DNA from 4 places in the Saezia sanguinis genome. Region 1 is predicted to be linked to each of the others. Evidence: predicted binding sites of a transcription regulator. Region 1 holds the regulator's gene; each other region holds the start of a gene.
What was found. Region 1 encodes sigma-54, which starts transcription at its own class of promoters, with help from an activator protein. Its sites were predicted from a motif close to TGGCANGNAANCTGCTTT; they were not measured.
Positions count from the first base shown of each region.

Region 1 (5,797 bases):
TACTATGATGCCGAACGCGTACTGGTCCAGGACGCCAATCTGGTTTTGGCCCGTCTGGCATTATTGAGCGCCACACGCCAGGTACTGGCAAATGGCCTGGCCTTGCTGGGCGTTGGTGCGCCAGAATCAATGAGTCGCAACGATGTAGTATCATAAGGGCAATCTTTACTATGCAATCAACTTCTATCATGATTCAACAGCGCGGACTTTCACTGATCGGCTTTATTCTCGGGCTGGTACTGGGCCTGATTATTGCGGCAGGCGTGGCGTTTTACATCACCAAAACGCCGGTCCCCTTTGCCGACCGCTATTCTCAGCAGGAGCCGCTCCAGGTACCGAGTGACTGGAATCCGAACCGTTCTTTGCAGCCCCAAGGCGGGCCTGCCGCGCCCGAGCAGCAGACACCCCCGCCACTGCCTGAGACAGCAACAACGCCAACAGACAGCGTGATCCCGGCCCCTGCCACCACAGATGACCCGGTTGCCATTGCTGCGCTGGGTGGTGCCATGCCTTCAGGCAACGAACGCGTCGCGCCATCAACAACCGTAGCGCCAGAAGGCCGGCCTAATACCCCGCCCCCCGAAGCCAACATGCAGTTTTATGTGCAGGCAGGCGCTTTTGCCTCCCCAACCGAAGCCGAACAACAACGTGCCCGGTTGGCTTTGCTGGGCAACCAGGCTGTCATCAGCCAGGTAACCGCAGCAGGCAGAACGATTCACCGTGTACGCCTTGGCCCTTACTCCACCCGGGAAGCCGCCAGCATTGCACAGCGTAATCTGGCCAGCAACAACATTGATGCCGCCATCGTACTGGTACAGCAGTAACAAATCACTGCCACCATATGAACTAATGTGAACTGCCTATACTCCAAAGGTCATTCGCAGATAAGAGATAGGAAAACAACGATCATGCAACGCAGACATTTTTCAAAAGGGCTCGTCGCCGGAGTTTCAGTAATAACAGCCGGGCTAATGAGCCCACTGGCTCAAGCAAGCGAAGTCGCTCTGCAGGAGAATAAGAATTTCTGGCTGGTTAAGCCCGCTTTGCCCAACGATGCACCGGCTGGCAAAGTACAGGTCATTGAATTTTTCGCCTACAGCTGTAACCACTGTTTTGCTTTTGAATCCATCTTCAACGCCTGGGCTGCCAAAGCACCGGCAGATGCCTACATTCAGCGCGTTCCCGTATCATTCCGCTCCATAGTGGAACCCCATGCCCGTATTTATTACACGCTGGAAGCGCTCGACCGGCTGGATCTGCACGACACCGTGTTTGAAGAGGTTCAGGTAAAGAAAAATTATCTGATTGAACCTAAACCGATCCGCGCGTTTTTTGCGGCTCATGGCATCAATGCCGACGAAGCCATGAAAGTCTATGAATCTTTTGGTGTGCAATCCAAGGTTCAGCGTGCCAATCAACTGGTGGAAGCCTACGGCATTGAAGGAACTCCGGCCATCGGCGTTGGGGGACAGTATTGGACCATTGGCGCCTCTCAAGAGGCACTGCGTGTCGCTGAAACATTGATCGCCCGTGTTAAAGCCTCTATGGGCAGCTAATACCTTTTTCTGGTTTTACCATAGAAAATGCCGCTCAACGCGATACGCTTTGGCGGCTTTTTTATTGGTCCTGCCTTTCCGGGTTGTCATATTCTCTTTCTTTACACTGTTTTTGACTATTTCATCCAAGCCGATAGAAAACCTCCTGCTCTCTGCTGGATGATTACCGCTCCCCTGTAGAATCAAGTAAGATAGGGGTTGTTTAATGCAATTTTCATGCCGGACATAATTATGCAGACTGTTTTCTCACGGTTTTTCATATATGCAGCCAAGCAGATACCTGTTATCACGCTGTTATGCCTGATGTCCTTTTCCTCCTGGGCCGCCAATGATGATGCCAAACAGCCCATCCACATTGAGGCGGACCGCATGCAATACGACAATGCCAATAAAGTCAGCCGCTTTTTCGGTAATGTGGTTGCTTCGCAGGGGTCACTGACCATACGCGCCGCACAAATGGATGTCCGCCAGGTGGCATCAGGGCACCAGCTCGGCGTTGCCATTGGCTCGGCCCAGCACAGAGCCTATTTCAGGCAAAACCGTGACAACACCAATGAATATATCGAAGGCGAAGCCATCCGCCTGGAATATGACAGCCGTACCACCACATTGAAGCTCGTTGGCGATGCGACCATTCGGCGTTACCGGGGTACCGAGCTCTGGGACCAGTCTTCCGGCGGGGTCATTACCTATAACGACACCACCAGCTTTTTCACCGTGGAAAGCGGTCCCAACAGCAGCTCTGCCAGTGGCCGCATGACCATGGTCTTAACCCCTGAGCCAAACGATTAACCCGCCCGAAGGATTGGACATGAGTTTGGTTGCAACCAAAACCACATCTTCCACATCAACCCCAGACACCGCTTCCCAAGTGGCGAAGGCAAAACTCGACGCGACAGGGCTGAAAAAAACCTACGGTGCCCGCACCGTGGTGCAAGACGTTTCAATCGCTGTGGAATCAGGCGAGGTTGTGGGCCTGTTAGGCCCCAATGGCGCAGGCAAGACCACCTCGTTTTACATGATTGTCGGTCTGGTACGTGCAGATGCCGGGAAAATCATGATCAACGACCGGGACATCACCCGCATGCCGATCCATGAGCGCTCCCGCATGGGGTTATCCTACCTGCCGCAGGAAGCGTCTATTTTCCGCAAACTCAGTGTCTCGGAAAATATCCGCGCGGTGCTCGAACTGCAACTGGATGCCGACGGGCAAAGCCTTTCACGCAAACGCATTGATGAAGAGTTGGACCGCCTGATGCAAGACCTCCACGTTGACCGGCTGCGTGACTCCCCCGCCCTGGCACTGTCCGGTGGTGAACGGCGACGCGTGGAGATTGCGCGGGCACTCGCCACCTACCCCCATTTCATTTTGCTGGATGAACCCTTTGCGGGGATTGATCCGATTGCCGTCATTGAAATCCAGCGCATCATTGGTTTTTTAAAAGCACGCGGCATCGGCGTGCTGATTACCGATCATAACGTAAGGGAAACATTGAACATCTGCGATCACGCTTACATTATCAGTGAAGGCAAAGTCCTGACCCAGGGTACATCTGACGAAATCGTCGCCAACCCTGACGTGCGCCGGGTATACCTGGGCGAAAACTTCCGCATGTAGCAAGGTCGTCAAGCACCATGATGAAACCGGGCCTTCAGCTACGCATTTCACAGCACCTTGCGCTTACACCGCAATTGCAGCAGTCGATCCGGCTGTTGCAACTCTCCACGCTGGAATTGCAGCAGGAGGTTGAAAGCATGCTGGAGAGCAATCCTTTTTTAGAAGAGGACGGCCCGGAATCCGGCAATGAATTGCCGCTGGCACCAGCGTCGGCAGATAACATGGCAAGCACCGGTGATTCCTCTGACAGCGCTTCCAGCAGCAATGAACTTTCGGAAATGGACTGGTCACAGCCCCAGGAACTCGACAACCGCTCCAACGGCGACGATGAATGGGACTGGTCAGACAGCCGGGACTGGGGAGACAGCGTTTCCAACAGCAACGCACAGCCAGATGATGAGGAAACCGCCAACGCTTTGGAATGGGCCTCACAAAATGTATCGCTGACAGAACACCTTATGCAGCAGGCCCGCACACTGCATATCAGCGACGAAGACAAAGCTGCGTTGTACATTCTGATCGAATCCCTGGATGAAAACGGCTATCTGGCCGACGATCTGACCGATATCACCGACCAGTTACTCTCTTCACGCCAAAACAACATTGACTACGAGCTTGAACATGAGGATATGCTGGAGCGCCTCACATGCGCGCTGAACTGGCTGCAAACCATGCACCCGGCAGGTGTCGGTGCCCGCAACCTGTCCGAATGCCTGTGCCTGCAGCTTAAACAACTGCCAGACTCATTTCAAAAAGACCTGGCGCTGACCATTTGCACGCAACATCTGGATCTGCTTGCCAAACGAGATCACCGCAAGCTGGCGGCTATCACCGGATTTGATGAAGAAACCATACGCAGTGCCTATCAGCTCATTTTAACGCTGGACCCCAAGCCCGGACGCCAGTTTGCCAGTTCACCAGGAACGGTGCTCATCCCGGATGTGATTATCAAAAAATCGGGCAACCAATGGAAGGCCACGCTCAATCCGGACATCATGCCCAAAATCCGTGTCAATGATATCTATGCCCAGGCGTTGCGTGGACATAAAGGCAACGATGGCGCCCAGGCCTTGAACCAGCGCCTTCAGGAAGCCCGCTGGTTTATCAAAAACATTCAACAGCGTTTTGAAACCATTCTGCGTGTTTCTCAGGCAGTAGTGAACCGGCAAAGAAATTTCTTCACCCATGGCGAAATTGCCATGCGTCCACTGGTGTTACGCGAAATTGCCGACGAACTGGGGCTGCACGAATCAACCATTTCTCGCGTCACAACCGCCAAATACATGCTGACGCCATTTGGCATTTTTGAACTCAAGTTTTTCTTTGGCTCATCCCTGTCTACCGAGACCGGCGGCAACGCATCCAGTACTGCCGTACGTGCGCTGATCAAACAACTGGTCACCGAGGAAGACTCGCAAAAGCCGCTGTCTGACAACGATATTTCAAAAATGCTCGCTGAGCAGGGCATACAGGTTGCACGCCGCACTGTCGCCAAATACCGCGAAGGGCTGAAAATTGCCCCCGCCAATCTGCGCAAAGCCGTGTAAATGGTGCTGTTTGATCTGTTTTAACAGAAAACAGTTTTCCACCTACTATACACATCTTGCTGCCAACATCAGCGGGCCGCGCGGGTATGTTTTTGCATCACCATATGCTTGCCCCCTTCCAACACCAGCACCACAATTGCGGCCCATATCAGAATATAGGTGGGCCATTCACGCAAGTGAATTGATTCCCCCAGCAACAACGAAACCGCCACCAGCAATATCGGTTCCAGATAGCCCAGCAGACCAAACAGACTGAATGGCAGCAATTTATTGGCTACCACATAAAAAGCCCATGCCGTCGTGCTTAACACCCCCAGAAACGGAATCAGAATATACAGCGCAGGCTTTTGCGCCAGCACCTCCCATGACAGAGCGCCATGCATGACAAACCAGACAGATAAGGGCAGCATCAATGCAATTTCATACCACAACCCGCCCATGTGGTTCACATCGAAACGGCGCCGCATAAAAAAATACAAAGGGAAACCCAGTGCAACCACCAGCGTTTCCCACGCCATGCCGCCAACATAAAAAAACTCATTGACCACTCCGACGGCTGCCAGCAAAGTTGCCAGCTTCTTCAGCCAGGAAAGCGGCTCGCCATACACAAAGTAGCCTACCAGTACCATCACCAGAGGCATCAGAAAATAACCTAACGAGACCTGCAAGGCGCGATCATTCATCGGCGCCCACATGAACAGCCAGAATTGAATGCCCAGTAAAAACGAATTCAGAACCAGCACCCCGGCAAAAGCCGGCGTTTTTTTCACCCGCTGCCACACCTGCTTCACCAGAGTCCACTCTTTACCGGCAACCGCAAATAACGTCACCATGGGCAGCGTGAACAATATTCTCCACCCCATCACTTCCTGCCCGCTCAGCGGCTGCAGCAAAGAGGCATAGTAATAGAGCCCGCCAAACAGTGCAGAAGCCAGAATCGAGAAAAAAATACCTTTAGAACTTGTTCACGATCTTTTAAGTAGTAGCGTAAGGAAAGCCATAAGGACAAACTGTAAGCTGGTGTTGAGCTTGCGTTCACAGTTTTTCCATAGTCTGCGGTTTTTCTCCAACCATGC
Region 1 covers NZ_CAWUGC010000017.1:202,421-208,217, forward strand. The annotation lists gene argS (arginine--tRNA ligase) at 1-156, shown strand, start outside; gene AACY98_RS12655 (SPOR domain-containing protein) at 189-824, shown strand; gene AACY98_RS12660 (thiol:disulfide interchange protein DsbA/DsbL) at 972-1,556, shown strand; gene lptA (lipopolysaccharide transport periplasmic protein LptA) at 1,860-2,348, shown strand; gene lptB (LPS export ABC transporter ATP-binding protein) at 2,368-3,174, shown strand; gene AACY98_RS12675 (RNA polymerase factor sigma-54) at 3,192-4,721, shown strand; gene rarD (EamA family transporter RarD) at 4,790-5,671, opposite strand; partial or broken gene AACY98_RS12685 (IS5/IS1182 family transposase) at 5,687-5,797, opposite strand, start outside.

Region 2 (5,797 bases), on a different contig from region 1:
TTCGCCAGGCAAAACAAAATACTTCTGGCTAAATTACACAAAATGTCAAAATTGACTGAATTGACCTCGGTGTGACAAAAAGGGATGTCTTAAATGACAAAAATGTAACCCTATTTTTAGCGATTCGCTGGAAAGTGTGAAATATTTCGCAGTTTTAAGGTTGGCACGGTCCATGCATATCTTTTGGTGAAGGCTACGATATGTAGTTCCTAATTAACCAAGGAAGGTCAAATTATGAAAAAGCAAATTATGTCTGTGAAGCGCGGCGCTCAAAAGGGTTTCACCCTGATCGAATTGATGATCGTTGTGGCTATTATCGGTATTCTGGCAGCTTTCGCTCTGCCGATGTACCAGGATTACACTGTGCGTACTCGCTTGGGTGAAGGCTTAGTGCTGGCTTCTTCAGCGAAAAACATTGTAGTTGACAATGCTACCAATGGTTTCACATTCAACCAAGGTTGGTCGAACGGCCCGACTGGTACAATCAAGTCTACCCGCAATGTGACAGAGGTTAATCTTGATGGAACTGGTGTCATTACGATTAAAGGCGACTCTACTCGTGTAAATGGTATTGAGTTAGTGCTGTCTCCGTGGGATAACGACGGTGCGCTGCAGACCGGCAGACTGCCTGTTGGACGTATTGCTTGGTCATGCCACAGCTCTACCAACGCAACTGCCCCTAACCAGTTGCCGCCGGAATGCCGCTTTACCACTGCAACAGCACCTGCTGCATCTGGTAACTAATCATATCCATCTATATGGATTAAAAATGGGGTCTTCGGGCCCCATTTTTTATTTTGAATGTTGCAATTTTGATTGAATTATTAAGCGTAAAATGTACCGCTGAATCCTGAATGAGTATTCCGTGCAAAAATACGAAAAATCTCAATTGAAAGATGAGCAAACGGTATCCTCAGCGGTTTCCGCTTGGACTGGCGTTGCGGGTATTTTCGGGCTTCTTGCTGCACTGATCGTTGTTTATATTGTCCGGCCTGGTTATACCATTGCGTGGCTTGTTTTGATGGGAAGCGCAACTGTGCCTATGCTGTTTGCTGAATATTACAGGAACCGGCAGTGGAAAAGTACGGCCACCGCTCCTGGTTCTTTTACTTGCCAACAGATATTGGGCTGGAAAATTCGTGGGCTGCTATTTGCAGGCTTGATCTGGGTGGTAACTTTAGCTGTATTTCAGTTTGCAAATATGGCAGTTACTGCAACATTGTTGGAATTTTTGCCCTGGTTGGGGCCGTTGTTGCTGGGGTACCTGTTTTTTTACCTGATAAGAGTCCGGAGTGAAGATTGGGAGCCCGGAACCTTACTGTCTTTAGGCTATGCGCTGGATCAGCAGGGATACCGGTGGGGGGTATGGAAAGATACAGCGCGCAATCATTTGATCAAGGCGTTTTTTCTACCCTTGATGATTGATGCTTCGTATCTTTGGCTGGTCATGTTTTATCATGATCTGGAGCGTGGCTTTCAGATCGCATGGTATTTTGTGCCGATGGCACTTCTGTACCTGATCGATACGGTTTACGCAACAATTGGCTATATGTGTAATTCGCATCGTCTGGATACCCATATCAGATCCAGTAATCCCTACTTGCTGGCCTGGGTAGCGGCTCTGGTCTGTTATCCACCTTTAATGTTCTTACGCGAAAATGCAGGTCTTATGCTATATACCCAAAATGGCTCGGGTACAGGGGGCGCTCCATGGATGGTTTGGTTTGAGCGGGGGAGCCCCCTGTTTTACAGTTGGGGCGCCGTTATCGTTGCATTGACGGTGATTTACGCATGGGCAACAGTGATTTTCGGTATCCGGTTCAGCAATTTGACCAACCGTGGCATCATTACCAATGGTCCTTACCGTTACTTTAAGCATCCGGCTTATCTGGCCAAAAACCTGTCATGGTGGTTTTTGTATGTTCCCTTTTTAAGCATGGCTTCGGGTTGGCATACTTTGCAGATGGTGGGGGCATTATTTGTGACCAACATGATTTACTGGTGTCGAGCCAAAACAGAAGAGTGGCATTTGATGCAGGACCCGCAGTATCAGGCATACTCGAAATGGATTGCTCGCAATGGTTTGTTCGCCCGCGTGAAAAAACTTTTTCAATGAAAAAAACCAGACTGACTATTTTATTGATGCTTCTGAGTGTGGTTGCTGCCGGTTGTTATTGGTATCAAGGTGGGCCATTACCGTTGAACTGGGAGTTACGCCGCTTTGCAATGCTGTGGCACCTGGATGGTATGATGCTTGGGATTCGACATCCTGATGGACGCACAGAGCATATCGTGATCGGATACCATGCCCGCAATGGCGAGGAAAAGGTGCTTCCTTTGACGGAAAATGAACCAATGCGCATTGCCAGTTTGTCCAAGCCGATCACGGCGATGACTATCCGCTGGATGGTGAAAAAGGGGCAGTTGCAGTTGGACGGAAAACTGGTCGATTTATTGCCTCAACTTGACTACTCCCGGGACGAATACTATCGGCAGATCACGGTAGCTGACCTATTGCGACATGTAGCAGGATTTAGCGCCCGCCAATCGGGTGATGTAGTGGTAACGGATAACGGTTTGGTTTCATGCGACCAAGCTATCCATAAAGTGCTTGAACGAAAACTTGATGATGTGCCCGGCAGCCAGATCGAGTATGCAAATATTGGCTACTGTTTTTTAGGCAAAATCATTGAAAGCAAAGCCGGTCTTACTTATGAGGATGCGGTGCATGCTATGCTGCAGGATCGTGGCGTTTCTGCTGAAAAACTGACCATTACCGGAGTGGCGGCAACAGCAGGCGCAGTGCCTTTTACAAGCAGGGAGGAGTTGCAGGGAGCTGCTCCGGTTGGAGGCTGGTCTGCTGATCTGGATACTCTGCTGGCGATTTATGCACTGGAACTGCCTCATGTCAGGCAAATTGCTGTTCCGCCGTTACGAGCGGCATACACCCAGAGCTATTATGGTCTGGGATGGCGCATTTGGCCACAAAATGATGGCAGCAACCAATTAACGCATTATGGTGCATTTCCACCGTTGCATTATAGTTTTGCGCTTATTTTGCCGGATGGAACGATTGTTGTTGCTTTTGTGGAGGGGCAGCTGTGGAACTACAGCGAGGCTTTTTCGGCATTGAAAGGTATATTAAGCGAAAGGTTGTAAATCCATTGTTTTCAAAATATTCTGGCATGATTTTTGCTGTTTAATGTTAAGGAGCAGCTTGATTGCAGCATAGTCAACTTGCACAGCAGTACAAGGATAAGTTGGATGAAAAACGAAATGGCGTGGACAACACAAAAAGGTTTTCAAAATGGGTTTACCCTGATTGAGTTGATGATTGTTGTAGTCATCACAGGAATTTTGGCTGCCTTTGGTTTGATTATGTATCAGGATTATGTGGTTCGTACACGCTTGGGAGAAGGGCTGATGCTGGCAAGTACGGCCAAATCGTTGGTAGCAGAGAATGCAGTTAACGGCATTAACCCTTTAGATAGCCGATGGCAGGGGTTTGTTTCGACGAGGAACACCAGCAACATTTCTATTGATGGTCCCACAGGCGTAATCACCATTACCGGCTCAGCCCATGCCCAAAACATTCAATTACTATTGACCCCGACAGGGAATAACGGCCCTTTGGTGGCTGGCGTTATTCCGTATGGGCGTGTCAGTTGGACATGCACTGAAGCCACAGGATCTGTGTCTCAGAATCGGTTGCCCTCCGATTGCCGTTAAAAGTCAGAGGATGTTTTGTGCCCGCTATGCACTAAAAAGGGCTATCTGTTTTTTGTTTTATAGCAGTTCTGCAATCAGTTCAATCTCCACACAAACTCCCATAGGCAGTTGGGCCACACCATAGGCGCTGCGGGCATGCTGGCCTTTTTCTCCAAATACTTCTCCCAGCAGTTCCGAGCAGCCGTTGGTCACCAGGTGGTGTTCGGTATAGTCTGGTGCGCTGTTAACGAGGCTGACCACTTTGACGATACGTTTGATTTTATTCAGGTCCCCGGTAGCGGCATGCAGGGTTCCAAGCAGGTCAATGGCAACGGCGTGTGCAGCAAGTCTGCCTTCTTCTGTGCTCATGTTTTTACCCAGTTGCCCTACCCACGGTGTACCTTCCTTTTTGGCAATATGGCCGGAAAGGTAAACCTGCTTGCCTGAAATGGCATAGGGGACATATGCAGCCGCCGGTGTTGCAACACCGGGAAGTTTGATGTTCAGTGCATCTAGTTTGTGGTAAACAGACATGTGTTTTCCTTTTCAATAAAAATACGGAGAGAATTGCCCTAAACTTTAACCCATGGAAGCAATTTGTGCAGCATGGCTGGTGGGTATCGCATGGCAGTTGGGCCAGGCCCGGTTATGGGGCGCAGAAATTTACCTGGTGCTTTTTCTGGCTGCCGGAGCAGGTCTGGCATGGATGGTTTATGCCTGGCGTCAGAGTCTGTACGCCGTGCAGGGCCGGTACCGGCGCTGGGGCCAGCGTGTGTTGGTTTGGGCATTATTGGTTTGCATGGGCTTTGCCTGGGCCGGCTGGCGGGCAGCACACAAAATGGCAGATGCAATGCCGCCGGGGCTGGAGCGGCAGGATATTCTGGTCGAAGGCGTGGTGGATACGCTGCCGCAATTGCAGTCCGGGCGCTGGCGTTTTACGCTGGAGGTTAAAACTGCGGAGTTGAATGGTGAACCGGTTCAATTGCCTGCCAAACTGCAATTAAGCTGGTATTTCAGCACGTCTGCCGCGAATGGTACCAACGATGCCATGCCCGATATCCACGTTGGGCAGCATTGGCGCTTTGAAGTGCGCCTGCGCGCACCCCATGGCAGCATGAACCCGCATGGTTTTGATTATGAACTGTGGCTGTGGGGGCAGGGTATTGGCGCAGTAGGGTATGTGCGGACTGCTAAAAATGCGGCTACGCCTCAGTTGCTGGCTGATGCTCAGGGCTCCTTGGTGGAACACTGGCGGGAGCAGGTGCGGGGCAAAATCATGCATACCGTGCCGGATGCACGGCAGGCAGGCCTGCTTGCTGCGTTAACCCTGGGAGACCAGCGTGCCATTTCCCGGGATGACTGGCAGATATTTCGTACCACTGGCGTAGCGCATCTGGTCAGTATCTCGGGGTTGCACATCACGATGATGGCATGGCTGGCGATGTGCCTGATCAACTGGTTGTGGCGGCGCAGTGTACGTTTGATGTTGTGGCTGCCTGCGCATACGGCTGCTGCCGTAGGCGGGTTGTTGTGTGCAGTCTTGTACGCATTGTTTGCCGGCTGGGGTATTCCGGCACAGCGCACGGTGCTGATGCTGGCAACGGTGGTGTTGCTGCGTGTTGTCGGAATACGCTGGCCATGGTACACCGTGTGGTGTTTTGCTGCGGCAGTTGTAGTGGCGGCAGATCCTTGGGCATTATTGCAGGCGGGATTCTGGCTGTCGTTCATTGCAGTAGGCGTTTTACTGGTACAGGCAACAGATGGTATTGACGGGCAGAAACAGTTGGAGCGGAAGAAACAGAATTCGTCGCTAGCACAGCTTGCCTTGCAACCCTGGTGGCAGCGTTTATGGAAAAGTATATGGCGAAGTTGCTGGCAACTGCTGGTGGTGCAATGGCGCATTTCAATTGCACTGGCACCGTTGACATTGCTGTTGTTTCAGCAGGTTTCTGTGGTGGGGCTGGTCGCTAATCTGTTTGCAATTCCATGGGTCACTTTTGTGATGGTGCCTCTGTCGCTGCTGGGTATGGTATGGCACCCGTTATGGCTCTTTGCTGCGTGGGCCGCCGATGTATTGCTGGCGGTTTTG
Region 2 covers NZ_CAWUGC010000019.1:122,059-127,855, reverse strand. The annotation lists gene AACY98_RS14175 (pilin) at 250-744, shown strand; gene AACY98_RS14170 (isoprenylcysteine carboxylmethyltransferase family protein) at 1,202-2,116, shown strand; gene AACY98_RS14165 (serine hydrolase domain-containing protein) at 2,065-3,159, shown strand; gene AACY98_RS14160 (pilin) at 3,265-3,729, shown strand; gene AACY98_RS14155 (RidA family protein) at 3,787-4,242, opposite strand; gene AACY98_RS14150 (DNA internalization-related competence protein ComEC/Rec2) at 4,295-5,797, shown strand, end outside.
Region 2: AACY98_RS14160 (pilin) is a predicted target of sigma-54. The motif match lies at 3,182-3,199, and genes of this name have one in related genera.

Region 3 (5,797 bases), on a different contig from region 1:
CGTTAATGCGCTGGTTCACGCCACAGGGAAAATTGACCTGCGCAACCAAACCCAGCAGCTTCAAGTTACGGTAGCACCTGAAATCAATGCCGGCGCAGCCTCGCTGGCATTGACTGCGGTCAACCCTGCCGTAGGCATTGGCTCACTGGCTGCACAGCTGGTATTGCGCGAGCCTTTGCGCCGCATGGCTACAAAAGTCTATTACATTTCGGGCAGTTGGGAAGAACCGGATGTAACGGACCAGTCGCCCGAGCCAGCCAACCCTGCGCCAGCAGTGCCCGATCTGGCGCCAGACAACCGGAAATAACCATCCCTTTTCGCAGGAAGTGGTCACATGGTTCAGCCATAACACTTCACCAGAGCATGTGGTCATACTAGCCAAAAATGCCCGTTTCAGGGATGATTGAAACTCATAGGAGGTATCGTACATGAAAATTGCTGCAATCCAGATGGTCAGCACCCCACGGGTCGCCGAAAATATCGAAACCGCACTCAGGCTGTTGCAAACCGCCGCACAAGGGGGCGCTCAGCTTGCCGTTTTACCCGAATATTTCTGCGCCATGGGATTCAAAGATCATGACAAATTGCAGTATGCAGAATACGAAGCAGACCTTCAGCATGGCCCGATACAATCGGCATTGTCCAAAGCCGCTAAAGATTTAGGCATTTGGATTGTGGGGGGAACCATCCCCCTGCGCAGTGAAGACTCCTCTGAGTTGGTGCGCAGCAGCAGCCTGGTCTATGACCCCAAAGGCGAGCTGGTGATACGCTATGACAAAATTCATCTGTTCCGTTACGACAACGGTTCAGAACATTATGATGAATCCACTGTTCATGAAGCAGGCACCACCACCAAAACATTCACCATGCCAACAGCGGACGGTGCCACACTGAAAATCGGCTTAAGCGTTTGCTATGACCTGCGTTTTCCAGAGTTGTACCGCCAGTTATCGGCTCCCGGCAGCATGCCCTGTGACCTCATGCTGATACCCTCGGCATTCACTTACCATACCGGCCAGGCACATTGGGAAATTCTGCTGCGCGCACGTGCGATTGAAAACCAGTGTTACATCCTGGCAGCCGCACAGGGCGGAATACACCCGACCGGGCGCCGGACCTGGGGACACAGCATGATCGTCGACCCATGGGGGCAGATATTGTCAATGCAGGCCGAGGGTGCCGGCGTTATTTTTGCAGACATGGATCGCCAGTATATTCATACCATCCGCACCCAGTTACCGGCACTGAAACACCGCATGCTGGTGGACTAAGCTGCCCGCAATGGCCTACCCGTGAGTTTCAGCCGCATCACAAATTCATAAAAAAAGCCCGGCATGTGCCGGGCCAATATCCATCTCAGAAGAGATAGCGTAGACAACTGATACTAATCGCGGTAGGCCACTTCGCCATGCAGCGCCAGGTCCAGCCCACTGCGCTCGGCCTCTTCGCCAACGCGCAAACCAACGATCATGTCCGCGATTTTATAGGCAATGAAAGCCACCACTGCGGACCAGGCAATCGTTACCAGCACGCTTTTCACCTGAATCCAAACCTGTCCGCCCATTGAATACGTTTCGGCATCCAGCGGATATCCCCCTAAAGCAGGTGCAGCCAGAACACCGGTCAGAATGGCGCCAATGATTCCGCACACACCGTGCACGCCAAACACATCAAACGCATCGTCAACACGCAACATGTGTTTCAAGCCATTTACCCCCCAGAATCCGGCAGCACCTGCAATCAGGCCCAGGACAATAGAACCCATCGGGCCGACAAACCCGGCGGCAGGCGTGACCGCAACCAGACCCGCTACACAGCCGGAGGCAGCACCCAGCATGGAAGCCTTGCCCCGCAGCAGCCCTTCCACAGCCAGCCAGGAAAGTGTTGCCGCACTGGTGGCTAAGATGGTATTCAGAAACGCCAGTCCAGCGCCACCATTGGCCGCAGTGGCCGAGCCGGCATTAAAACCAAACCAGCCCACCCACAGCAGTGCTGCGCCCACCATCGTCAGCGTAACCGAATGGGGTGCCAGCACTTCTTTCCCAAAACCAATGCGTTTTCCCACCAGATAGGCGCCCACCAGGCCCGCAACGCCCGCATTGATATGCACCACGGTACCGCCTGCGTAATCCATCGCGCCGTCCTTTGCCAGAAAGCCGCCGGGACCCCACACAATATGGGCAATCGGCACATAACAGAACGTGAACCAGATCACCATGAAAATCAGCACCGCAGAAAATTTCATGCGTTCTGCAAACGCGCCCACAATCAGCGAGCAGGTGATGGCGGCAAATGTCAACTGGAATGATACAAACACCAGTTCAGGAAAAGCCCTGCCAGCCAGAGAATCCGGTGTAATTCCAAGTAAAAATGCTTTACTGAAGTCTCCAAAGACCGCACCTTCTGCACCAAATGCCAGCGTATAGCCATAAATCGCCCACAACACGGAAATCAGCGAGAACGTGGCAAACACCTGAATCAATACCGACAACATGTTTTTTGCACGCCCAATACCGCCATAAAACAAAGCCAGACCGGGAATGATCATCAAAATCACCAGCATGGTGGAAGTCAGCATCCATGCTGTATCACCACTGTTTAATACAGGAGCCGCCTCCTGCGCACTTGCACCGGTTGCAAACACGCTCAGCAAAGCACCCAATCCCACTAAAGCACATCGTTTATTCATCATGTCAATCCCCACTTCCATCACAAAGCGTCTTTACCCGTTTCACCCGTTCGAATGCGCACGACCTGCTCCAGGTCGTACACAAAAATTTTGCCATCACCAATCTTGCCGGTTCGGGCAGCCCCCTCGATCACTTCAATGACCTGCTCCAGCATGTCAGAGCTGACAGCCGCTTCAATCTTTACTTTCGGGAGAAAATCAACCACATACTCGGCACCCCGATACAGTTCGGTATGTCCCTTCTGGCGGCCAAACCCTTTGACTTCGGAAACCGTAATTCCCTGCACACCCAGGTCTGACAGCGCTTCCCGAACCTCGTCGAGCTTGAATGGTTTAATGATGGCGGTGATCATTTTCATCATAGTGATCCTCGTTTGTTGAAATGCACACATACTTCATCTGCTTCTTTCTGAAGGGCATTCCGCCGCTGAAAGCATAAGAGGCGTTAACCTTCAAAAAGATATTCTGAGTATCGTTTTGCAGAAATCATGCCAGCCTGAAATTTCACCTTGCCCAAACGCCCGTGTTCTTTCTTTATCAGAATGTGCGTGAAAATGAATCCAACAGTTTTATCTGTGTTGCAGACGTTAAAATCAGATATCTCCAATATGTTGCAATGCACAAATCATGTGCATGCCACTCACACAAACCTCCCAGAATTGGTGCAAACATGAGTCTTGCAATCCTCCACAGTCGTGCAGTTATTGACATTCAGGCACCTGAAGTCACCGTTGAAGTTCATTTGGCCAACGGCTTGCCCAGCTTCACATTGGTGGGCCTGGCAGATACAGAAGTCAAAGAAGCCCGGGAGCGTGTGCGCTCGGCACTGATCAATAGTGGTTTTGAATTCCCCAGCAATAAACGAATAACCGTGAATCTGGCTCCGGCAGACCTTCCCAAAGATTCCGGGCGGTTTGACCTGCCGATCGCGCTCGGCATTCTGGCAGCATCAAGGCAACTAGACTCCGCTGTTTTCGACGGTTATGAATTTGCTGGCGAACTCTCGCTGGGGGGCGAATTGCGCCCGATCCGAGGTGCCTTGAGCATGGCACTGCAGCAACACAAACAGCAGCAGCGCGCCCTGATACTGCCTGCCCACAGTGCACATGAAGCCGCGCTGGTCACCCATATTGAGGTTTATGCGGCCCAACATCTGACAGATGTGGTGCAGTTTCTTATTTCTGGATGCCGTCAAGATATGGCTTCAGACGCTTCGGCCTCGGTCGGATGCACCCGCATACAACCAGAGCATGCGCCGATAACACCAGACTATGGCATTGACCTGAGCGAAGTGCGCGGACAAACGACCGCCAAACGGGCACTGGAAATCGCCGCTGCGGGGCGGCACTCTTTACTGCTGGTAGGGCCGCCAGGCACCGGCAAATCGATGCTGGCGCAGCGTTTGTGCACCATTTTGCCAACACTGAGCATTGAAGAGGCGCTGGAAACCGCAGCCATTGCCAGTGTGGATGGCCATCTGGACTTAAAACACTGGCGCCAGCGGCCTTTCAGATCGCCGCATCACTCATGCTCTGCCGTCGCACTGGTTGGTGGCAGCATTCCCCCCAGACCAGGTGAAATTTCTTTGGCACACCATGGCGTGCTTTTTCTGGATGAATTGCCCGAATTTCCGCGCAATGCGCTGGAAGCACTGCGTGAGCCGCTTGAAACCGGTGAGATCACCATCGTCAGGGCGGCTCAGCGGGCACGGTACCCCGCCCAGTTTCAACTGATTGCTGCCATGAATCCCTGCCCCTGTGGCTACCTTGGCGATACCACACACCATTGCCGCTGTACACCAGACCAGATTGCCCGTTACCAGAATAAGCTTTCCGGTCCGTTTCTGGACCGCATTGACATGCAGGTAGAAGTCAGCGCTTTGCCTCCTTCAGAACTGATGCGCCCTTCAGCAGCAGAATCCAGCGCCCATATTGCTGCACGTGTCACACAGGCATTAGACATTCAAATACAACGGCAGGGCCACACCAACCACAAGTTATCCGGCAAGCAGCTTGACCATGCCTGTAAGCTCAATTCAGCGTCTGCTCAATTTTTGCAACGCGCAGCCACGCAACTGGGCTGGAGTGCGCGCAGCTTTCACCGGGTTTTGCGTGTTGCACGCACCATTGCAGATCTTGCACAAAGCCAACAGGTTGCAACAGAACATTTGTCCGAAGCCATTCAGTACCGGCGTGCACTGCACATCCGAAATTGAAATGCTGCTGGCGGATAAAACCCATCCTTTGCAGAATCATCCGGTCACAGCACCAGAGTTTTACACCTCGGGAGGAAACGCCTGTGATGACAGGCCAGTCATGGCTTTTAATCGTGTCCAGTCAAAACCAGGGCCAGGGTCTTGTTTTCTTTCCGGCGCAATATGTTCGTGCCCTGCCACCCAGGTAATCGGATAGCACTCACACAGCGCCCCAATCAAGGCAGAGAGTGTTTCGTATTGAAAATCCTCAAACTGCAACCCTTCCAGTCCTTCCAGTTCGATTCCGATAGACCAGTCATTGCACTCTGGCCGCCCCTGCCAGCAGGAGCGCCCGGCATGCCACGCCCGCTGGTTGCACGAAACGTATTGTGTCAATACGCCATGACGGTCTATGACAAAATGAGAAGAAACCGTTGTTCCACGGATTTTTTCATAATAAGGATGTGCCGACCAGTCCAGTTGGTTCAAAAACAGGGCATCAATTGCACCGTTACCAAAAACCCCCGGCGGCAGGCTGATGGAATGGATCACCACCAGTTCCGGCAGCACACCATCAGGCCGCTGCCCGAAATTGGGTGAACGGGTATGTTTGGCATAACGATACCAGCCGTCCTGCCAAAGTATCGTGTCAGCAGGCATTATCGTTATCCCTGGACTCCGGCACATCAATCCCCAAACGCTCCATGCGATAGCGGATCTGCCTGAGCGTTAAACCCAACTGAGCAGCAGCGGCTGTACGGTTAAAATTATGCATCTCCAATGCACGTACCAGCATACCACGCTCAATCTGATCGAGATGATCGCTCAAATTGGTTGGCAATGGCTCATCAGAGGAACGGATAGTCGCGCCAGCAACCACGGCCGACGCAACCGGCAGAGACGGCATATTTTTC
Region 3 covers NZ_CAWUGC010000014.1:110,869-116,665, forward strand. The annotation lists gene AACY98_RS08930 (YhdP family protein) at 1-307, shown strand, start outside; gene AACY98_RS08935 (carbon-nitrogen hydrolase family protein) at 429-1,271, shown strand; gene AACY98_RS08940 (ammonium transporter) at 1,385-2,689, opposite strand; gene glnK (P-II family nitrogen regulator) at 2,710-3,048, opposite strand; gene AACY98_RS08950 (YifB family Mg chelatase-like AAA ATPase) at 3,360-4,904, shown strand; gene ampD (1,6-anhydro-N-acetylmuramyl-L-alanine amidase AmpD) at 4,965-5,543, opposite strand; gene AACY98_RS08960 (sigma-54-dependent transcriptional regulator) at 5,533-5,797, opposite strand, start outside.
Region 3: glnK (P-II family nitrogen regulator) is a predicted target of sigma-54. The motif match lies at 3,166-3,183, and genes of this name have one in related genera.

Region 4 (5,797 bases), on a different contig from region 1:
ACAGAACCGGCTTGAATAGCAAGGCAAATAACGCCCAAAATAAAAACTTTTTTCATGTCGGAAAAGATGTTATGTCAACAATAGACTTTCATTGTAAGCTGATTCATCAAAACCACAGGGATAAATCGGTGCCAAAATGTGCACACTTCCCGCATTCTCGTTGCTGTGCCCAATGGCGCTTTTTCTAAAAGCGCCCCCTCAATCAGAGCGTGGACAACTGCTCCTGAATCTGCTGCATTTCCTGCTGTTTTTGGGTGATCTCATTCTTTAAACGCTCGACCCGGTTCAGATAAAGCTGATAATTGCGGAATTCTGGCCCCATACGCTGAGGCTCACCATTGTTATACTCCGCCTGCAGCTTATCCAGCTCTTGCCTTTTCTGCTCCAGTTGCGCTTCCAGCGCTGCGCGCATCTGGCTCTTCAGTGCATCTTCTTGACCTGCATTCTGCTGGCGTTCCGCATCCGCATCAGCATTGGAACTCCCATTCTGGGTCTGGGAAGGCTCCGGTCCGGGAATCACCGTCACCGTATCGCTGTTCAGCGGCTTACAATCCCCGATTTTTTGGGCTTCCGTTGAATCGTTGGTATAGACATTGCCCGGGCAGCGCCAGGTTTGCTGGGCCCAGCTATGTGAAGCCATCATCAAGGCACTGGATAACACCAGGTAACAGAAAATCTTACGCATAACTGATCACCCCATTTCAGAGACAATATCAATGTTTCATTCTAATACGATATGCCGTTTCGTGGTGTTTTATCCCGTGCCCGCCTTGTGCCATATATAAAAAAAGCAGCCCCTGAAGGGCTGCTTTCGTGCTGCATTTCATCAGCAGCATAAACGCTTGTTCATCATCACAGCGAGTAATACATGTCAAACTCAACCGGATGCGTTGCCATGCGCATGCGTGTAACTTCACCCATCTTGAGCTCAATGAAGGCATCCAGCATGGTATCTGTAAACACACCACCCTTGGTCAGGAAAGCACGGTCCTTGTCCAGATAGCCCAAGGCTTCATCCAGGCTGTGGCACACTGTCGGGATCTTGGCATCCTCTTCCGGCGGCAGGTGGTACAAATCTTTGGTTGCAGCCTCTCCGGGATGGATCTTGTTCTCAATGCCATCCAGACCGGCCATCAGCAACGCAGAGAATGCCAGATAGGGGTTAGCCATCGGATCCGGGAAGCGAACCTCTACACGGCGGCCTTTTTCGCTGGCCACATAAGGAATACGGATCGCCGCCGAACGGTTACGTGCGCTGTAGGCCAGTTTAACCGGGGCCTCAAACCCAGGCACCAGACGCTTGTACGAATTGGTGGTCGGGTTGGTAATGGCGTTCAGTGCACGTGCATGCTTGATCACACCGCCAATGTAGTACAACGCGGTATCAGACAAGCCTGCATAACCGTTGCCGGCAAACAGATTCTTGCCATCTTTCCAGATCGACTGGTGCACATGCATACCTGAGCCGTTATCGCCAACCAGAGGCTTAGGCATGAACGTCGCTGTTTTGCCATAGGCAGCAGCCACATTGAAAGTCACATACTTCTGCAAAATGGTCCAGTCGGCACGTTCTACCAGGGTGGAGAACTTGGTGCCGTGTTCATTCTGCCCAGCACCAGCCACTTCATGGTGGAACACCTCAACCGGAATACCCAAGGACTCTAGAATCAGCGAGATTTCAGCACGCAAATCCTGCGTGGTATCCACTGGCGCAACCGGGAAATACCCGCCCTTCACGGTTGGACGGTGTCCTTTGTTGCCGCCGTCAAACTGTGCACCGGTATTCCAGGGCGCTTCATACTCTTCAATCTTGAAGAATGCGCCAGACATGTCCGCACCCCAGCGCACATTGTCAAAAATAAAATATTCAGGTTCCGGTCCGAAAAATGCCGTATCGCCAAAGCCGGACGCTTTCAGATAAGCCTCTGCGCGCCGTGCCAGTGAGCGCGGGTCGCGGTCATAAGCCTTGCCATCGCCCGGCTCGTGCACATCACACGACATGAACAATGTGGTTTCTTCGTAAAAGGGATCAATATTGGCGGTATTAGGGTCGGGCATCAGCAGCATGTCTGATGCTTCAATGCCTTTCCAGCCCGCAATGGACGAACCGTCAAAAGCATGGCCCGATACGAACTTATCCTCGTCAAAGTGCGAAATCGGCACGCTGACGTGCTGCTCCTTGCCCCGTGTATCCGCAAAGCGAAAGTCTACAAATTTAACCTCATTTTCTTTGATGAGCTTCATCACGTCTGCGACTGTCTTGGCCATTTCAACCTCTCCTTGACTGGAAAAATAAAATATTGCGTGTCCATCACGCTATCAATACCTTTAAGCAAAGCAGAAACCATGCCACCATGGCATTATCCCTTTTGTCGGTAATGTCACACGGGGCATTCAGGCCAAAGCATAACGAAAGACATCTACTTGCAGCACATTTTCGCACCATATTGGTGCAATATTGATTTTACGCACCTGTATTGTGCTTTTGAACCAATTCAGGGCCTAACCGCACAGGTAAGGCCTTCAATTCAGACAACATCGTCATAAAAGCCTGGTTCACTAGTTCCGGCGCACCTTTAACGCCCAATTCAATGTGCGCACCATGCACCGGATGGTTGACACTGGGCAGGCTGAATATCTTGACACCGGGAAATACATTTTCCAGATGCACCATCAGTGGCGTCAGCGTAGCCTCGCCCATACCGTAGACAATGATGGAACGTTCCGCATGCGCTATGGGCTGCAACTGGCCTGCATAATAATGATCCAGTACCCATTCAATCATCGGCCAGGCCATGACAGGAAACCCCGGCATGAAATGCACATCGCGTACGCTGAAACCGGGAATCTTGTTATAAGGGTTGGGAATAATGCTTGCCCCTTCAGGAAACACCCCCATGTTCAGCCGCTGCAATGTATCAGGCGCATTTTCATCGAATGCATAACCCCGCTCCTGTGCCATTTCACGCGCACGCTCCAGAATCAAAGGCTTGGCATCCGGATGCAGGCGCAGCGGCACACCCAGCGCCTGTGCTGCGCATTGGCGGGTATGGTCATCCGGCGTCGCCCCGATACCGCCGCAACTGAACACAATATCGCCACTCTCAAAAGCCCATCGAAGCTCTTCGATGATACGCTGCGACTCATCCCCGACACAGTGCATCCAGCTTAGCTGAAGCCCCCTTTCGGCCAATAACTCAATCACTTTCGGAAAATGCTTGTCAGCGCGCCGCCCTGAAAGCAGCTCATCGCCAATGAGGATTAAACCGAAGTTTTTAACCGCCTGCGACACAGGTGCAAGATCAGTGCTCATGAAATATCCACTTTAAAGTCAGCCAACCAAATCATTGTATATTACCTGAAAACACAAAAGGCCCCCCTCTGCATTATCAAGCTGCAGTGTGGGCCCGCCGGCTTCTTGAAAACTCTGCTATCCGCAATTTTCAGGCACAACGATATGTTGAAACGCAATGCCATGCTGATGAAGCCACAGTCAAAAATCAACCGTTATTTAGCCTGCTGCAAGGCAGAAAACTCCTTGAACGCCGCCAGCGCATTGCTCGCATACATCAGGGACGGCCCTCCGCCCATGTACACCGCCATTGCCAATGTTTCCTGAACCTCTTCCATCGTGGCTCCCAGCTTTACCAGTGCCTTGCTGTGAAAGCCCAGACAGCCATCGCAGCGCGCCCCCACTCCTAAGGCCAGGGCAATCAGCTCCTTGGTTTTCGCATCCAGTGCGCCATCGGCTGTCGCAGCCTGTGCCAGCGCGCCAAACCCTTTCATGACATCAGGCTGGCCCTTGCGAAAAGCTTCCAGATTTTTATTGATATCCCGTGTCAGATTCTGAAAATAATTATCCATGTTAATTCCTTGCTTATTGAACCACTGCTTTCAATATTCAAAACGCCTCAGCCTCTTCGGCCTTTACAGGTACTGAAGCGGAAAGGCATATAAAAAGGACACCAGCCAATGCTGCCCGTCACAATCGGCACAACCCCAATCCAGCCCCACCAGCCGATAACGCCAGTCAGCGTCAACACAACCAGCAGCCCCCCTAAAACAATACGCCAGATGCGATCAATTCCGCACACATTCCTACTCATAAATCATCCTTTTATTTAAACTGATAGGTGCTTCTACACCTTTTTTAAAATCACACAACAACACAGGTCCGTGGAATATTTTTTGCCTGAATCATTCCGTTTTGGCACAGAAAATTTCCCACAAGGTCTGCATCACACGCAATGCATGACCTTCGGCAATGCTGTAATACATGAACTTCCCTTTGCGCTCCGTCTGCACCAGCCCTTCTTTACGCAATATGCCCAGCTGTTGCGATAACGTAGGCTGCCGGATTCCCAGCAGCGCTTCCAGCTCGCCCACATGGTAAGTGCCGGCAACCAACTGGCAAAGCAGCATCAGCCGGTCTTCATTGGCCAGCGTTTTCAGCAAGGCGCACGCCTCTTGTGCGTGGGCACGCATTTCTTTAGACACGTCAGTGCGGTTAGTACTGTCGGATAAAACGGATAAATTTGTTTCAGCTTTTGACATCAACACTCCATCAAAATACATTATGTTTATTTATATTATATATAAAAATATAATTATGTCAAAGGCTAAAATTTGCATACCGCTTCACATCAAAAGCGGTTACGATACAAATCCATCCGCAAAATAACCTGAACATGAGCACAGCCAAAAAAGCAGACAAATAAGCCGCATCAACCACGTTTTTCGGTTGTTGCGGCGTTTTCAAAACTCACCTGCTCTATGAGAGCGCCGCCAGATCCTTGATTTAAGGAGATGGTTTTATGTGCTCAAAAGAAAATTCCTGGCAGTATTCTCTTGCTGCCACTTTGTTATTGTTATCCCCGTTTGATTTGCTGGCATCGCTGGGTATGGACATGTACCTGCCCGTGGTGCCGCTCATGACCGATGCACTCGGTGCCAGTGCCGGTACGATTCAGCTCACCCTGACGCTATACCTGATTCTGCTGGGAGCCGGTCAGCTTCTATTCGGCCCTTTGTCAGACCGGCTCGGCCGTCGCCCTGTGTTATTGGGTGGTGGAATCTGCTATGCGATAGCGTCATTCGGTCTGGCGACAACTTCGTCTCCAGCGGTGTTTCTGAGCTTGCGGGTTATCCAGGCCTGTGGTGCCTCAGCATGCCTCGTTGCCACTTTCGCGACTGTGCGCGATATCTATTCAGGTCGTAACGAAAGCAACATCATCTATGGCTTGCTGGCATCCATGCTGGCGATAGTGCCCGCGGCAGGCCCGCTGTTAGGGACGCTGGTTGACAGTTGGCTGGGCTGGCGCGCGATATTTGGTACGCTGGGAGCCGCAATGCTCACCATTGTGATCATCGCCTGGCGACTCTGGCCTGAAACCCAGCGGCAACAGGTCGCCGGACTGCAATGGACACAACTGCTGCTTCCTGTGAAAAATCTGAACTTCTGCTTATACACGCTCTGCTACAGCGCAGGCATGGGCAGTTTTTTTGTTTTTTTCTCTACGGCGCCATGGCTCATGATGAAACGGCAAGGTGTGTCTCAACTGAATTTCAGTTTGTTATTTGCAACCGTCGCCATAGCGATGATGGCAACGTCACGATTTACGGGGAAGATGATTTCTCACTGGGGAAATCTGAACACCTTGCGAGCGGGAATGTGTGGCCTGATCGCCGGAGCATTACTGCTGGCACTTGGAGAGGTGCTCGCTCCTGAATCCACATTTGGCTTCATAGCCCCCATGTGGGTGATCGGTGCCGGTATAGCCACTGCCGTCTCAGTTGC
Region 4 covers NZ_CAWUGC010000012.1:220,301-226,097, reverse strand. The annotation lists gene AACY98_RS07840 (hypothetical protein) at 1-56, opposite strand, end outside; gene AACY98_RS07835 (hypothetical protein) at 203-685, opposite strand; gene glnA (type I glutamate--ammonia ligase) at 853-2,268, opposite strand; gene AACY98_RS07825 (competence/damage-inducible protein A) at 2,465-3,313, opposite strand; gene AACY98_RS07820 (carboxymuconolactone decarboxylase family protein) at 3,508-3,864, opposite strand; gene AACY98_RS07815 (YgaP family membrane protein) at 3,912-4,106, opposite strand; gene AACY98_RS07810 (ArsR/SmtB family transcription factor) at 4,198-4,485, opposite strand; gene cml (CmlA/FloR family chloramphenicol efflux MFS transporter) at 4,815-5,797, shown strand, end outside.
Region 4: glnA (type I glutamate--ammonia ligase) is a predicted target of sigma-54. The motif match lies at 2,335-2,352, and genes of this name have one in related genera.